4 regions of the Paenibacillus sp. MAHUQ-45 genome follow, and region 1 is predicted to be linked to each of the others. Evidence: riboswitches for the same ligand, from Rfam matches in the RefSeq annotation. Region 1 holds a riboswitch; each other region holds the start of a gene.

Region 1 (4,125 bases):
TGCTGATTCCGTTCGGATTGTGGGCGATTTTGATCTGGGAGATAACGCTCGGGCTGCCGGCTTGGACTAGTGCTTCATGCATCTCGCGCACGACTTCTAGCAGGTCATTTAGTTCGCCTTCCATCGTCGTTTCGAGCGGGTTCACTTGATGCTTCACACCAGACTTCTGAATAACCTCGATAGCTTTATCCACATAAGGGATGGAATCCTCATTGTTAGGAGTTTTAGGAATAACCTGAATGCTGAGTAGTGTGTTAGCCAATATAATCAATCCTTTCTTAATCTATTATGGTTGAATATGAATACACTTATTTACTGTGCTGCCGGGAGATAATCATTCGTAAACGCTTTGCTGGTATCTACTGGTTTCTCGAGCAGCTTAAGGCCATACATCCAGTCGGCATAGTTTTTCCAGACCTCGGCCTTTTGTTCACCCCAGCGCGGCGCATCATCCTGATATTTTGGACTGAGCCATTTCTGACTGGCCATCACAAGTTTCGGATCGAGGTCAGGGACGGCTTTGATCAGAATATTCGCGGCATCCTCTGGATGATCGATGGCGTATTTGTAGCCTTTGGAGGTCGCTTTAACGAAGGCTTTGACGATCTCGGGATGCTCGGTGATCTCTTTCTCGCTGGTGGTCAGCACAGGTGTGTAATAATCGAGCTGTGGCGCGTAATCCTTTACATAGAGCATGTCGATTGGTTCCCCGCGCAGTTCAGCTTGAATACCGGTCCAGGCATAGAAAATCCAGGCGAAATCAATATCCCGCTTCACAGCTGTAAAAAAGTCGGCTTCGCCCATATTGATGATCTTTACCTTTTTCACATCGGCGCCTTCCGGGTCCATGATAGCTTTGAGTGCTGCTTCTTCCACCGGGGAACCCCAGCCTCCATATGTTTTTCCTTCAAAATCCTTCGGAGAGGTAATGCCCTTGCTCTTCGGAGCCGCAAAACCAGACGTATTATGCTGAATGATGGCGGCAAGCGAGACCAGCGGTACGCCCTGTAGGCGGGCCAAAGTCAGGCCTTCCTGATACCCGATACCAAAAGCGGCTTCACCGGAAGTGACCATCGTGTCTGCACCGGCTGCGCCAGGCTGCACAATTTCAACATCCAGTCCCTCTTCCTTGTAGTACCCAAGATCTCTTGCGACATATAACCCCGTATGGTTCGTGTTCGGTGTCCAGTCGAGCGCGATCTTGATTTTGGTCAGTTCTTGCGGCGTGCCTGACTCCCCGGCGGTCTGAGTGGCGCCAGTGTTTGTCTTGTCTGCTTCCTTGTTGCTTCCGGCAGAGTTGCCGTTATTGCTACCGCATCCGGCAACCGCGATAACGAGCAAACAGGTCAGGCTCAGCATAAGCAGTTTCTTGACTCCCATTTTTTCTATCTCTCCTTTGATGGTACCGGTCCTCAGCAGTATGACTGCGTCAATTCCGGCGAATTTCCCGTCTTCACATCGTCACCCGCTACCTAAAATGCAGGCAGCGCGATTCAATTCCCCATGAAATGCATTAATCGGAAATATACCATAAAAAAAGCGTCCCGAAGATGAACGGGACGCGGCTTTGCGCAAGGATGGCATTGGCCCTAAAGCGGCCATGCTCAATTACGGTTCCTACGCTGGCATTATCCAGATCAGGTATAAGGGTCAGTATCTTGAGGGATACACTCTCAGCCGGCCAATTCCAGCCCCCCTGGTGCTATGAAGTTAACGGGTGATGCTACTTGCTTACGGTGTAATTATAGACGCCCATCTTTTCGTTGTCCAGCAGCTTTGTTGTTCATTTGGCAGCTTAAGGCGCTTCGACTACCCCTGATATTTAATTTTTTTCCGGCGGCGGGCCGTGATGCTGTTCCAGATCTCCCGTACAGTCAGGACAATGCTGATCACAATACCGCTGAAGGTTAATGCTAGCGCGAAATACTGGAAGAGGGAATATTCCATCATTTTGCCCCATTGAATACTGCCCTCCAGATCGTCAATCACCTGATTCATTCCGTATATCCCGCTTACCACAGTGAAGACGGTCAGAATCATCAGCAGCATATCTCGCCGTTTCGACTGGAACTGCACCTGATACTGAAACAGATCATTCAGTGTCTGCTTCACCTCGTCGAACAGCGCATCGTTGCCATAAACTTTGCGGAGCTGGATGAAAATCTCCCGACCCTGCGACCCCGAGATCAGCTCCAGAAAATAGAATTTGGCTGAGAACTTATTGATGTAGAAGATCAGATCCTCAATATCATCATTATCCCGATTGATGCGCAGCCGGGAGTGCATATTGGCAAGTTTCAGCAGGACGATCTTGTGGAACATATTAAGTAGCAGGCCATAATAATATTCCCCGTACATTTGATTGGCAAGCGGTACGGCGAGTGAGCGTTCAGCCCGGCTGATGCAGCAGAAGGTCTGTTCATTGGTTATATAATACGTTTGGGGACCCCAACGGTTATAAGTATGCTCTTGACAGTATTGTTCGATGTATCCAGGATCGCTGGCACTGATGTAGGGGCGATTGGCCGCATCCAGCCCATCAAGCTGGGAGGCGCGAAAGCGTATGTTCAAAGGGATATCATCGGTATCTCCATCCGGTTCCAGACCATAAAAGGCTTGTACCAGCATACGTTCATCTACAAAAAAAGGCAGCGTCTCAAAATAAGCCCCGTTCAGCTCGGATTGGTCTAAGAACGGCTTCAGCCCATCCGCCAGACCATTAAAGATAAAATCCTCGACTTGACGGAAGGACCGTTCTCCGCTGTGAATAACCATCAGTTCATCCTGTACACTGACGTTCTCAAGGGTACGGAAACGGTCGGCAAATTCCAAGGCGATGCTAAAGGGGAGCTTTTCTTCCTCAATCTGCACCCGCAGGGTTACAAAACCGGTCTGAAACGGGCAAATGAACAGATCTGTGGAGAGTACCCGGAAGGCTACGTTCAGTTGTGACATTTCCATTCGGCAGGTCAAATTATTCACGCGTGAAAAGCGTCGGAAAGAATCCTTATCATCATCCTGTGGGAACAGAACATGGGCTGCGAAAGGCAGATAGGTGCGCTCCATCTTTTCGTGGGAGACACGGTATCCATTGCCATAATAAGCGTCTTCCAGTTCTTTTTTATCGAGAGAAAAAGAAGTATATCCGCTCTTCTCCAGTTCGGAAATCAGTCGTGCAGACGCCCCTTGCTTGATGGAGAAGGGGAAAATAAACTGGAGCAGTGCGGTATGTAGTAGGGGTTCGGCAGATAGCATATCCATCATGAGTACCACCTTATGTACAGGATATCAACACAATCTACATTACCCCAAAAAGCAAATTATGATTACCCGGCCTTAATGGCCGGGTGTTGTCTGTGCGGAATCCTGTCCGGGACGTATTCTCCAGGCAGCAAGGCTGAGCAGGAAGAGAACACTAGCCAATGCTGCAAGCAGTCCGGCCGTTTGCGTCACTTGTAGGTGATCCATCGACCAGCCGGTAAGTAGTGGCAGAAGTGCTCCGCCAATCCCGCCGGAGGCGATCATAATACTTGGTGTGGATTCCTCGGTACCCGGCATTAATTTGCTGGAGAAGACCAAGGCGATGGAGAAAAGACCGGACATGAACAAGCCCAGCAGAATGATAATGGCAAAGGCAACAAGACGATGTTCCGTGAATGGAAACAGGGCCAGCAGCAACACGGTCATCAGGCAGCTGCCCAGAACATAGACACGGTAAGATATTTTCTCGGCGAGTACCCCAGCGAACAATCGTCCTATCGACATCGCTAGCCAGAAGCAGGTAACGGTCAGGGCTGCCCCCGATTCAGACATGCCCAGCTTGGCAATGAAGATGGCGGGCATGAAATTTACCAGGCTCATTTCCGTACCCACATAGGTAAAGAAGAAAACAATGAATATTCCGAGTATGAACCATTGCTTTCCCTTGTAGGGAAAGCGCGGCGTATGATTGTCTGAAGCCTCGTTCGTCACCGAACGGCGCGGAGCACGGTCATCCAGTAAGGATTGCAGCTTGCCGAATCGGCCCTTGCTCCAGAAGATTAGGGAGATCAGGGAGAAGGCAGCTACAATCAGGAAGCTTAGTTTCCACCAGCCGGCGACGATAAGTCCGCTGGAGATTAAGGG
Region 2 (4,125 bases), on a different contig from region 1:
TAATAATCTGGCACCCCGTAATCCGTCGGATTTAGGGAGGTTACCGGATGTCCTTCTTTTTCCAGGATCAGCTGCTCATGATTGATAAAACCGCCGATGATGGCATCCGTTTGCCCTGTGGAGAGGGCCGGAATGAGATTGAAGCCAACATCTACGAGCTGTAAGGATTCTGGATCACCTCCGCTGCTGCGGACCATCGTTTTCACCATGGCTTCATAGAGCGGGATGGAGGAATAGCCTACGGTCTTCCCGGTCAGGTCAGCAGGTGTCTTCACAGAAGAGTTGGCCGGAACCATCAGATGGTTCAAGGGATGTCTGACAATTGCGGCGATGGAGAGGACAGGAATCTGCTCACCCCGTGCCATCAGCACCTGTGGCTGATAACTCAATGCGAGATCGATTTTGTTAGCAGCTACGAGCTTCAACGCATCATTGCTGTCTGCCGGCATTTGAATCTCTACGTCTAGCCCTTCCTCGGCAAAATACCCGTTCTCCTGAGCAGCGTAAAGGAAGGAATGGACAGCATTCGGGTACCAATCCAGCATCAGTGTGAGTTTATGCGGCTTACTTGCTGCTGCCCCGGTTTCGCTTCCAGAGCTTTTAGACTTTACCTTTTCGCCGCAACCGCTCACAAGCAACACTGTCATTGCAAGCAACAGAAGCGGAACAATCTTTTTGAACCTGTGATGTCTAGTAATCATTTGTTGTGAAATCCTCTTTTCTTAAAAATAATCTTCTCAATCATAGCGATAACGAGAAACAAGCCAACGCCCATCGCGGATAGCAAGACCACTGCGGCAAACATTTCTTTGCTCTGCAAGTTCCCTGCCATTCTGCGGCTAAAATAACCGAGCCCTTTGCTGCCACCGAGCCATTCGCCAATCGTTGCCCCAATCACACAGTAGACCATCGACAGCTTGAGGCCGGAAAAGAAAGAGGGCAGCGCCAGCGGAATTCGTGTCTTGAGCAGAATTTGGCGTGTGCTGGCACCCATGGTGCGGAGCAGGTCCTCGTAGGCAGGAATCTTCTGCTGCAGCCCATCATAAGTACCAACTACCACTGGGAAAAAGGCGGTCAGGAACACCACGGCGACCTTGCTCCACAGCGTGTATCCGAACCACATAATGAAGACAGGAGACAGCGCGATCAGCGGAATGGTCTGGCTGATGATAACAAAGGGATACAGTGCCTTTTCCAGCGGACGCCACATATGCATGCCAAGTCCCAGTAAAGTACCGCAGGTGACGGACAAAGCATAGCCAAGCAGTACCTCTTGTAAGGTGGCGGGCAAATGTAGCCCGAATAGTAATTTCCTGTTTTCAACCAGAGCGGTCCCTATGGATAGAGGACCCGGGAGAATGAAGGGGGGCAGGACATCTATCCGCGCCAGCGTCTCCCACAAACCGAGAATAAATAGCAGCAGAAGTAAGAACGGTCCATAATTCCGCCAGCTTGTTCTAAACAGCAGTTTTGTCATACAGTCTGCGCTCCAGTTCAGCCCGCAGCTCTATAAACCGCGGCTCATAATTCATTCGGCAATGCCGGGGCCTCGGCAGATCCACGAGTATTTCCTCTACTTGTCCTTCTGCCCGTCCAGGCAAGAGGTAGATGCGGTCACTGAGCAGCAAAGCTTCTTCCAGATCATGCGTAATGAAGAGAATCGTCTTGTCCAGCTCATCCAAAATCTCCAGTAACCAGCTATGCATTTCTCGTTTGGTCATATGATCGAGTGCCCCAAAGGGCTCGTCTAGCAGCAGTAGGTCGCCCCCCGTAATAAGCGTTCGCAGAAAAGCTACCCGCTGCCGCATTCCGCCTGACAATTCATGGGGGAATGAATTTTCAATGCCAGCCAGACCTAAGCGCTCCAGCAGTTCAATAACCTGACTAGTAACCTGGGCTTTGCTACGGCTGCGCTTGATCTCCCAGGGAAGCAGACAATTCTCCAGTACCGTCCTCCAGGGCAGCAGCAGATCTTGCTGGGGCATGTAAGCGACCTGGCCTAACCGCTTGGCGGTAGCCGAAACTCCGTGAAGATGTAGCTCTCCGCTGCTCGGCTCCAGCAATCCGGCGATAATTTTGAAAAGCGTGCTTTTACCACATCCACTGGTCCCGACAACGGAAACGAATTCACCTTGGTGAACCGTAAGGGAGATGTCTGTCAGTACCGGTGCCAATGCAGATTTGGCGTAGGCGTAGGATAAATTGTGCACAGAGATGATTTCCGTAATCACCGTAACCTCCTTAGCACGATAAAAAAAGACCCCTTTATCTCCCGGCGGAAATAAAGGGGTCTAAAATTTAAGTTTGCAAAAAGAAGAGCCATGCAATACCCGAATTTCAGTTCCACTTCCCTCCGCTGGTATGATCCAGATCAGGTTCCAAGGGTCCGAAGCTTACCGCTTTCGTCTCAGCCAAATACAGGCTCCCCTAGTGAAAAAAGGTTTTATCGCTATCAAGTTTCATAATTCGGATATAAATATACCATATTTTATAGTATTGTAAATAGCAGGGGCTGTTTTTGTTAAAATCAGTGTGCCTAAAAATTAAGAACCAGTGTATTCAATCCATTCAACTAAGGTGATCTCATTGGAATTAGACAAAGCAATCTGTAGCAGTATCGGGAATTATGAAAATGCGCTAACCAAAGGGAAGAAATATGAAATACTAGCTGAAAAAGAAGAAAAAATTAGGATCGTCGGAGACCACGGAAGAAGCGTTTGGATTGATAAGTACTACTTTAATTTTACTGACGAAGAAGTGCATATATTGACTGATTGGAAATTCGATGATGACCTTGAAACAATGGAATTCATTGAAATTACATTAACATTTAATGATCGAGTAAAACGTTGGTGCATCATTACAACACCGGATAAATTAAAGCAGCATTTTGCTAGACAAGCAGCACTAGAATTACCAGGAATTCATATAGGACACTTGATAATAGTGCAAACGATAGATGTTGATACTGTTAATGCTTTTTTGCGAGAAATGGATGACCAAGGGGAATTACTTAATGCGTCATTACCACTAGATGAAGTATCAGAAGACGAAGATGTCTCCGGGCTATCCTAAAATACTAGTAGCATGACAAGAACGCTAAAATAAAAGGAGTGACAAGATGAAAGAAAGGACTGCGAAAACAAAATTACAAATAGTTATGTTTATGTCGTTAATGTTTATTATCATTTCATTGATGCAGTTATTCGCAAGTATCTTATTAGAGAGACCAACTTGGGTGTTGATTGTACAATTCTTTCCGATCCCAATATTTGTTGTTATAGCAATTGTGATAATTTTAGACTTAGCGAAGCAAGGTTTTATGATATTTCAAGGTCAATTGGTCAATAGAAGAGGTAATATAGTTATTGTAAAAACATCTGATGGAAGAGAAATGAAGTTCAAAATAACTACTGATCAAATGAAAGAAATACAAAACGATAAGGATATTGAAATACGGTACTATAAGAGAACAAAAGCAGTGATAAATATAACAAATGTCTAGCGTGAATAAGAGGTTTTAGACCTCCAGAGGGAGTAATAAAGTGCAAATAGTATCTGAAGAGGGGAATTGGAACGATTAATAATTAACGACAAATAATAGGTGGAGAAAATATTACAAGAGATGACTTCTTAGGTGAAACAGGGTGGTACAAGCTGATTTTATAAGATAGTACCTGGCAGCGTCGCGGCCGGAACTGAGAATTTAATACAATTGTTCGAAGGAAAATAGAAAGTTATCCATAGTTTACTTAGCACATAGAAACCTCCAGGTTCGCGTACATGCGCGGATCCGGAGGTTTTTTCATCGTTAGCGCTTCTGATTCAGCAGCTGCGGCTTTAAGGGACTTCAGAAAGGTAAGGAAGATTGCCTACATAGAACGCATTAAAAAAACTGCACACCCTGAACTTATTGCCGAAGTGAAATTAACGACATTTTTGTACCCTAAATCTTCTGTAGTTAAGGGGTCGACGGTAATTAAGGACAATATTGTATGTTAATTCTACCGCAATAGTCCATTTAGCGTAATTTTTTTCAAAAAATGCAATTAGAATAAATAGTGGACACCCGTTAACGGACAGACCGATAATGAAATCAGTGGAGGTGTGTTCACTTGGGAGAAC
Region 3 (4,125 bases), on a different contig from region 1:
GATTTGACTTGCAAGAGAAAGGGTATATTGTGGTGAAGCTTCCTACGTAGATACAGGAGGGATGCAGGTGGAGCGGTTATTGGGTATTCCCGGCGCGAGCGCCTGGACGAAGATAGAGCCTGTCCTCAAGGGCTGGTCTAATGATAAAAAGTATTATATCGAGGACACCGGCGGCCGCAAGCTTCTGCTGCGGGTATCGGACGGGAAGAATCATGCACAGAAGCAAGCAGAGTATGAAATGATTCAGCGGGTCAATAAGCTCGACTTTCCAATGTCACGGGCGGTGGATTTCGGCGCGTGGGGTGAAGGTGCGGAGCGCAGTACATATATGCTTTTGACTTGGGTGGAGGGCCAGCCGCTGGAGGACTGTCTGCTCTCTGTGGCAGAAGAAGAACAGTATGCACTTGGGGTTGAAGCCGGGAGGATACTCAAGCAGATTCATACGATTTCGAACAACTGTGATCTTGCAGATTGGGAAAGTCGGATGCAGGCCAAGATATTACAGCGGGTACAGGAGTATGAGCAAGGCTGTCCCTTCAGGGTTGAAGGTGATAAGATGGCGATTGCTTTTGTGAGGGAGAATATCGGGGCGATTTCGCAAGTGAAAAAAGTATATCAGCACGGCGATTTCCACATCGGTAATCATATTTACACAAGTGAGGGCCGGATTGGTATCATCGATTTCAATCGTTGGGATAACGGGGATTATGCTGAAGAATTTTACAAGCTGCAAGCATTTGACCGAGAGCATAGCGTTGCTTTTACACGTGGAAAATTGGATGGTTACTTCGATGGGCCTCCTCCTCAGGATTTCTGGGTCAGACTCGCAGTGTATGTGGCCTATACTTCTATATTTTCGATCCAGTGGGCGATTCCATTCGGAAGTGCTGATATTGAGGGGATGCAGGCGCGCTGCCGGATGGCGTTCACGGACTATGATCACTTTCAAAGGCTGATCCCGCATTGGTATGCGGAAGGAAGAGCCGGGGAGCTGTAAGACGGGATTATTATTTGTTTGTCCAAAAGATTGATATTGGGGATAGCGGTACGGTAGAATTGGTACAGATTGATTATAGAAGGGAATTGTGACTTTTGAACAACGAAGAAGTGCAGCAAGAGCTGCCGGAAAATTATGAGCAGTTAAAAAAGGAAGCGGGTCGTTCCGCGGATTGGAAAGCCCGTTTGGCGGCAGTAGAAGAGCTTGGCCGTACACCGCATAAGCAGGTTATTGATATTTTGAAGCGTCTGGTGGAGAACGATCCTGTATATACCGTACAAGAGGCGGCTTACCGTGCATTAGTGGCTTTTGGCGAAGAGGTGCAAGAGCCGTCCAAAAACAAACCTGAACTATTTAAGGGTTTGTCCAAGATTCTACTGAGAATCAAGAAGAGTCTGCCGAAAGACCACTCATATGAGGACTTCAAAGAGAAGTTCAAGAAGATGAGAATCGACATCTACGACGCTTACGAAGGTGAAAAAGGCGCCGAATTTGATCAATGGCTGGAGAGCAAATGGCAATCGGCTAAATAGTTCTACACAGGAATGAGCCCTCTCTGATCAGAGAGGGTTTTTCGGCGTTACCCTCTGCTTGTTGTCTGTTCTTAACACAACACATCCAACCCTAAAGCTGCAGAGGGTGTTGACGAATTCCAATTATACCGTTAACTTATAACTAATTAGATAAGATAACCACTAGGGGAGCCTGAATAGGCTGAGACGGGAAAATTGCATTCCTGGACCCTTGAACCTGATCTGGATCATACCAGCGTAGGAAAGTGGAGACGGAACTTTTTTCTGTATAGCCAGGTCTATTTTTCTGGTTGTTCATGGATAAAGCCGCTCCATGTGGAGCGGCTTTTTTGGCGCTTGTCTTATTTATATCCCATAGTACAGGAGGATGCATAAGATGGCACATGAACACGAGCAGGACAAGAAACGAGAGTATGATAAGGTGGACCTTTCAGCTTTTCCGGGTAGTCGCAAAGTGTATGTGGAAGGGCAACATCCCGATATCCGGGTACCTATGCGGGAGATTAAGCTCAGACGGACCGAAGGGGTTGCTGGCGAAGAGGAGAACGTCCCTGTGCGTGTCTATGATACTAGCGGACCCTATACAGACAGTGACATTGAGAATGACATTCGCCAGGGGCTGCCGCCTCACCGTAAGTCCTGGATTGAGCAGCGTGGGGATGCCGAATGGTATCAGGGACGGACGCTTAAACCAGAAGATAACGGACATGCGATGGGAAAATCGGCCGTGGAGGCGTTCCCAGGATTGCAGCGACGTCCGCTTCGAGCAAAAGCTGGCCGGAATGTTACGCAGCTGCACTACGCGCGAAAAGGTATCATCACTTCCGAGATGGAGTTTATATCCATCCGAGAAAATGTAAGTCCTGAATTCGTTAGGGATGAGGTAGCGAGTGGACGCGCCATTATTCCAGCTAATATTAATCACCCTGAGAGTGAGTCGATGATTATTGGGCGCAACTTCCTTGTGAAGATCAACGCGAATATCGGAAACTCTGCTGTATCCTCTTCCATTGAGGAAGAAGTGGAGAAGATGAGGTGGGCCACCCGCTGGGGTGCTGACAACATTATGGATCTCTCTACGGGCAAAAATATTCATCATACCCGGGAATGGATTATCCGCAATTCTCCCGTGCCGATCGGTACTGTGCCGATCTATCAGGCTCTCGAAAAGGTGAATGGAAAAGCAGAGGATCTGACATGGGAAGTTTACCGTGATACGCTGATTGAGCAGGCGGAACAGGGAGTGGATTATTTTACAATTCATGCTGGGGTGCTGCTTCGTTACATCCCCCTGACAGCCGGACGAATGACGGGCATTGTCTCCCGTGGTGGGTCGATTATGGCGGCCTGGTGTCTGGCTCATCATCAGGAGAACTTCCTCTACACGCATTTCGAGGATATCTGTGAGATTATGAAAGCCTATGATGTCGCCTTCTCTCTGGGAGACGGGCTGCGGCCGGGATCTATCGCTGATGCCAATGACGAGGCCCAGTTCGCGGAGCTGGAGACGCTGGGTGAACTGACGACACTAGCTTGGAAGCATGATGTTCAGGTCATGGTAGAGGGGCCGGGCCATGTGCCGATGCATCTAATCAAGGAGAATATGGACAAGCAGCTTGAGCATTGTCATGGAGCGCCATTTTATACGCTGGGACCCTTAACCACGGACATTGCGCCGGGCTATGACCATATTACTTCCGCTATCGGGGCAGCCATGATCGGCTGGTTCGGGACGGCGATGTTATGCTACGTTACGCCCAAGGAGCATTTGGGACTGCCGAACAAGAACGACGTGCGTGAAGGTGTGATTGCCTACAAAATTGCTGCCCACGCCGCAGATTTGGCCAAAGGCCATCCGGGTGCCCAAGAGCGGGATAACGCGTTGTCCAAAGCACGCTTTGAATTCCGCTGGCGGGATCAATTCCATCTGTCGCTCGATCCTGAGCGGGCACTGGAGTACCATGATGAGACGCTGCCAGCAGAAGGTGCCAAGACAGCCCATTTCTGCTCCATGTGCGGCCCGAAGTTCTGCAGTATGCGTATTTCTCACGATATTCGCAACTCTGGAAGAGTGCAGGATGAACCCATACAGGAGCAGGAGGCCATCGTTGCTGGGATGCGCGAGAAATCTGCTGAGTTCAGAGGGGGCGGCAGCCAGATATATCAATAGAGGTAACGTCAGGAGTTGCATCGGCAAGCGCATTGGGGATAATAGAGAGTAGATAATACTACCTTACAGATGCAAAGGATGAAGACATGTCAGTTCAAAATTTAACGCAATTGTTTCAAGATTACCTTCAACTGTCGGACAGTCTGCGGCCTGGATACTCTGCCAGCCTGGGAACAGGACATGGGGGAAAAGACGACCAAATGGCGGCAATCGTGCCGGAAATCCCAGAGCTGCTAGCGGCTATATACAATACGGTGTCAGGCACAAACCGTGAGGAGGAAGAACCAAATCTGATTGAGTTTGTGCCGGGGTATCGCCTGATTCATCGGGATGAATATGAGCAGGAGATGCAAGTACTGGCGGGGATTTTGGCAGAGAAAGGCCATCCCGTTGAAGGGACCGTCCTGCCCATCCTGACTAACTAT
Region 4 (4,125 bases), on a different contig from region 1:
TCAGGTCTGTATATTCCGACAACCGCTCTCGAAACGGGAAGCGTTCCAATTCCAGTAATCTATCATAGAAGCTCATATTTATCCTCCTATTGGCTCAGAAATCCCGTCAAGGGCGAAGAAGCGGCGGCTTCTTGTTGTACCGGGCCCAGCCCTGACAAATAAGCAAGCCTTCCTGCTGTTACCGCATTCCGGAAGGCAGCCGCCATACCTAGCGGATCACGTGCCGTGGCGATGGCTGTATTCAGCAGTACAGCGGCGGCGCCCATTTCCATGGCTTCCGCTGCTTCCGAAGGGCGGCCGATCCCTGCATCCACGATGACAGGCAGATCTACTTCCTCAATCATGATGCTGACCAGCTCTTTGGTCCGCAGTCCCCGGTTGCTGCCGATGGGTGATCCAAGCGGCATAACCGCTGCCGCCCCGGCATCCCGCAGCCGCAGAGCAGCGCCCAGGTCGGGGGTCATGTAAGGGAGCACGATAAAGCCTTCTGCAGCCAGCACTTCCGTTGCGCGAATCGTCTCCATATTGTCAGGCAGCAAATAGCGTTGGTCTTTAATAACCTCAAGTTTGATCCAATTGCCCATATCAGCCGCCTTGGCGAGCCGGGCGATACGGATGGCTTCTTCTGCGTTTCGGGCACCGGAGGTGTTGGGTAGTAGCGTCATACTGTCAGGGATATGCTGCAAAATATTTTCCTCCCCCCACTCAGGATTGACTCTCCTTAACGCAACAGTAATGACTTCTGCACCTGATGCTGCAATCACCTCGGGAATCAGGGTATTGCGGTTATACTTGCCGGTGCCGATGAACAAGCGGCTGGTCAGCGCTTTGCCGCCAATCTGGAAGATATCGTTCATGCTGAGAACCCCTCTCTATAATCCGATTTTTTAGCCAAAATATCGATGGTATACTGTACGGGCCTCAGCAGTATCTGAGGTTCCGTGGATGAATACCCGGCCATCCGGGAACAGAGCAATCCGGTGTTTTGCTAAGTCCAACGACAGCATGTATGGATTTCGTCTCACCTCTCCATGCACTGCGAGAATTTCTTCCCATAGTTTCAGATTTAGGCGGCTTGAACGGGCCGGGCGGATCTGCACGGTCTCTCTGCCGCATAATACAGCGGTCTTGGACAGATTGGTCGCAGACAGGAAGGGATAGAGGGGTTTTTCGCCGCAGCTGGGACAGTCGGTACGTTTAAGCTGTTCCGTAACGATCGAGACATGCCGATTCTCCCACAGGTCAAAGGAAACCAGTGTCCCGCGTAGAGATTCCTTCTGTCCGGAGAGCCATTTTAACGCCTCGGCAGTCTGGTAAGCAGCAGTCATCTGTACAGCCGGCTGAATAATACCCACCGAGTCGCAAGTATCCCCTTCGGCGTGAAGCTCGTCAATCAGGCAGTGGAGGCAGGCGCTCTCTCCGGGGACGACCGTCATAGATATACCGCTGCTTCCTGTGCAAGCTCCGTAAATCCAAGGGATACCTGTCTTGGCCGAAATATCGTTAATAATCATTCTGACCTCAAAATTATCGGAGGCATCGAGAATCAAATCGACCCCACGTGCATACTCTACAATCTCATCGGCGGCAGCATCGGCTACAATTCCTTCCACAGTCACATAAGAGTTCACGCTCTGTAGTCTCTGTGCCGCTGCGATTGCTTTGGGTAATCTTTGCTCTGCATCGGCTTCACTGTACAAATTCTGGCGCTGGAGATTGCTCCACTCCACGTAATCCCGGTCGACGATCACTATTTTGCCTACCCCGGCGCGGACCAGCGTCTCGGCAATAGCAGACCCCAGTGCGCCTGCACCCAGAATGAGCACACTGGAGGCGGCTAGTCTTGCTTGACCTTCCGCGCCTATGCCGTGAAAACGTACCTGCCTGCTGTACCGCTCCTGTTCTTCCGTAGTTAGAGTCAATTCGTTCAACCTCCCCCCACAAAATGTACAAACTCTATCCGGTCACCTTCGGACAGCCGGGTGACGCCATATGCGTCCTTGGGCACCACTTCACCGTTTACTTCCACCAGAACTCGCCGCCCTTTCCAGGGTGTCTCTGCCAAAATATCGGCAACAGTAACACAATGCTGTCTTAGTAGGGTGTCTTTTCCATTCAGTTGAACCTGCATATCTTCACCTCCCCTCAAGCCATGCAGTCTGAATGGCTGTGTGGTAAGCTTCTGCTTGTGCCACTGGATCTGCTGCGCTGCTAATGCCAGATAGAATGGCAATCCCCTCTGCACCGCGCCTGATGACTGCTCCGGCATTGTCCGGCTGAATTCCTCCGATGGCAATGACCGGAACCGGGCATCTAGCTGCGGTTTCTTCGAGAATGTCCAGACCACGTGGGGGCAGACCCGGCTTGCTGGCAGATTCATAGACATGGCCAAAAAGGCAATAATCTGCTCCTTCACCCGCCGCGCTGACTGCTTCTTGTGGCGAATGGATGGAGCAGCCGATGCGCATTCCTGGGGCTAAAGGTCGCGCCGAAGTTACACGTAAGCTATGTCCTGCAAGCTGTACACCGCCGGTCCCTGCGGCAAGAGCGACATCCAATCGATCGTTCACAACAATAGCTTCCAGAGGGATGCCTGCTTGGTGCATTTGGGTTACGATTTCGAAAAGCGCTTTGGCTGTAAGCTGTCTATCCCGCAGGTGGAAATAGTCTACATAGGGGAGAACAGCTAGGGAAAGACGCAGCCAATCTGCAAGCGATATTCCTTCCGGGGAGATCAGATGCAGTTCAGGGCCGTTAGCGGCGGGAAATCGTTTTTTCATAAAAGGAATCGCTCCATGTTACGTAATGGTGTTGCACTCCATAAAATCCAACACAAAAAGCCGCCCTCCTGATCGGAAGACGGCTAAGCACGACAACGGAAAACAAGCCATAACAAAAGGCAAGCCCGGACTCTTAACGCGCACTTCCCTACGCTGGTATTAACCAGATCAGGTTCAAAGGGTCCGAATATTGCATTCGTCTCAGCCACGCGGCTCCCCTAGTGTCGGTTCGTATGAGATTGTTAATGTCACTATACACGATTATTCAGGGAGATACAATTGGAAATTGGGAAAATGTTGAATAAGAGTAGACGGATAAAATTCATAGAAATGAGGGCGAAGGTTGTTCTATCTTGGTATAATAAACGATAAGAAGAATGGAGCTAACCGATATGGAATTGCTCGATCCGAGAGTCGATTTTGTGTTCAAACGAATCTTTGGCAGTGAGAATAACAAGGATGTGTTGTTGGCTTTTCTGAACCGTATATTTATTCAGGCTGGAGAACCACCGCTTACCGAGATTATCCTGATGAACCCTTACACCGACAAGGACGATCCGCTCGACAAGCAGTCCATATTCGATGTTTATGCAAAGACAACTGAGGGTAAGCTGATCGATATCGAGATGCAGTTATTCAACAAGTATGATATTGAAAAGCGGACGCTGTTCTATTGGAGCAAACGGTATGCCAGTCAGCTTAAGGAAGGTGAAAAGTACCAGGAGTTGAAGAAGTGTGTGACGATCAACATTCTGAACTATGCTTTCCTGTCAAATGACGAATACCACAGTGTATTTCATCTCCGTGAAGACCGCACTGGAATACAGTTTATTGATGATATCGAGGTGCACTTTTTGGAGCTGCCGAAGCTTGAAGATATGATTCCTTCGAATAGCGGACTAGAAAATTGGCTGCTGTTCCTCAAAGGAGTAGACCCAACCCATTGGGAGGTGCTGAAGATGAATGAACCAGGACTGGAAAAGGCTATGGACACCCTGCAGTACTTAAGCCAGGATTCGGAGGCCCGCCGTTTGTATGAAGCCCGTCAGAAATATCTGCATGACGAAGCGTCAATGATCGAAGGGGCGAAGCAAGCCGGACTTAAAGCTGGTGTTGAGGAAGGAATTAAAGAGGGGATCAAAGAAGGGATCAAAGAGGTTGCCAAGAACATGCTGTCCTTGAATATGGATATCGCTACCATTTCCAAAGCAACTGGATTGTCGGAACAAGAGATTCTTGCGCTGAAAAAGTAGCTAGAGGATTGAAATAGTCAACTCTGTTCCGTGGAAAACTACAGCAAGTTTTATTGTGAATTTAAGAATAATTAGCTATTATATAGCTACAA

The links. Region 1 has a riboswitch for thiamine pyrophosphate ahead of AC3Y23_RS21680 (ABC transporter substrate-binding protein). Riboswitches for the same ligand answer to the same signal wherever they lie in the genome.
Region 2: it holds a riboswitch for thiamine pyrophosphate, as region 1 does, so the genes downstream of both, AC3Y23_RS28945 (ABC transporter ATP-binding protein) here and AC3Y23_RS21680 (ABC transporter substrate-binding protein) in region 1, are expected to answer to the same signal.
Region 3: it holds a riboswitch for thiamine pyrophosphate, as region 1 does, so the genes downstream of both, thiC (phosphomethylpyrimidine synthase ThiC) here and AC3Y23_RS21680 (ABC transporter substrate-binding protein) in region 1, are expected to answer to the same signal.
Region 4: it holds a riboswitch for thiamine pyrophosphate, as region 1 does, so the genes downstream of both, AC3Y23_RS25205 (thiamine phosphate synthase) here and AC3Y23_RS21680 (ABC transporter substrate-binding protein) in region 1, are expected to answer to the same signal.

What each region holds. Positions count from the first base shown of each region.
Region 1 is NZ_JBYUPV010000011.1:40,127-44,251, reverse strand. It holds gene AC3Y23_RS21685 (MTH1187 family thiamine-binding protein) at 1-262, opposite strand, end outside; gene AC3Y23_RS21680 (ABC transporter substrate-binding protein) at 313-1,380, opposite strand; TPP riboswitch at 1,597-1,708, opposite strand; gene AC3Y23_RS21675 (hypothetical protein) at 1,810-3,261, opposite strand; gene AC3Y23_RS21670 (MFS transporter) at 3,337-4,125, opposite strand, start outside.
Region 2 is NZ_JBYUPV010000026.1:6,267-10,391, forward strand. It holds gene AC3Y23_RS28935 (ABC transporter substrate-binding protein) at 1-701, opposite strand, end outside; gene AC3Y23_RS28940 (ABC transporter permease) at 698-1,477, opposite strand; gene AC3Y23_RS28945 (ABC transporter ATP-binding protein) at 1,458-2,231, opposite strand; TPP riboswitch at 2,332-2,439, opposite strand; gene AC3Y23_RS28950 (hypothetical protein) at 2,587-3,075, shown strand; gene AC3Y23_RS28955 (hypothetical protein) at 3,122-3,505, shown strand.
Region 3 is NZ_JBYUPV010000012.1:195,842-199,966, forward strand. It holds gene AC3Y23_RS23200 (hypothetical protein) at 1-50, shown strand, start outside; gene AC3Y23_RS23205 (aminoglycoside phosphotransferase family protein) at 68-997, shown strand; gene AC3Y23_RS23210 (HEAT repeat domain-containing protein) at 1,093-1,530, shown strand; TPP riboswitch at 1,685-1,791, shown strand; gene thiC (phosphomethylpyrimidine synthase ThiC) at 1,907-3,700, shown strand; gene AC3Y23_RS23220 (hypothetical protein) at 3,787-4,125, shown strand, end outside.
Region 4 is NZ_JBYUPV010000015.1:15,952-20,076, forward strand. It holds gene thiH (2-iminoacetate synthase ThiH) at 1-76, opposite strand, end outside; gene AC3Y23_RS25190 (thiazole synthase) at 87-857, opposite strand; gene AC3Y23_RS25195 (ThiF family adenylyltransferase) at 888-1,922, opposite strand; gene thiS (sulfur carrier protein ThiS) at 1,928-2,131, opposite strand; gene AC3Y23_RS25205 (thiamine phosphate synthase) at 2,136-2,780, opposite strand; TPP riboswitch at 2,909-3,010, opposite strand; gene AC3Y23_RS25210 (Rpn family recombination-promoting nuclease/putative transposase) at 3,173-4,033, shown strand.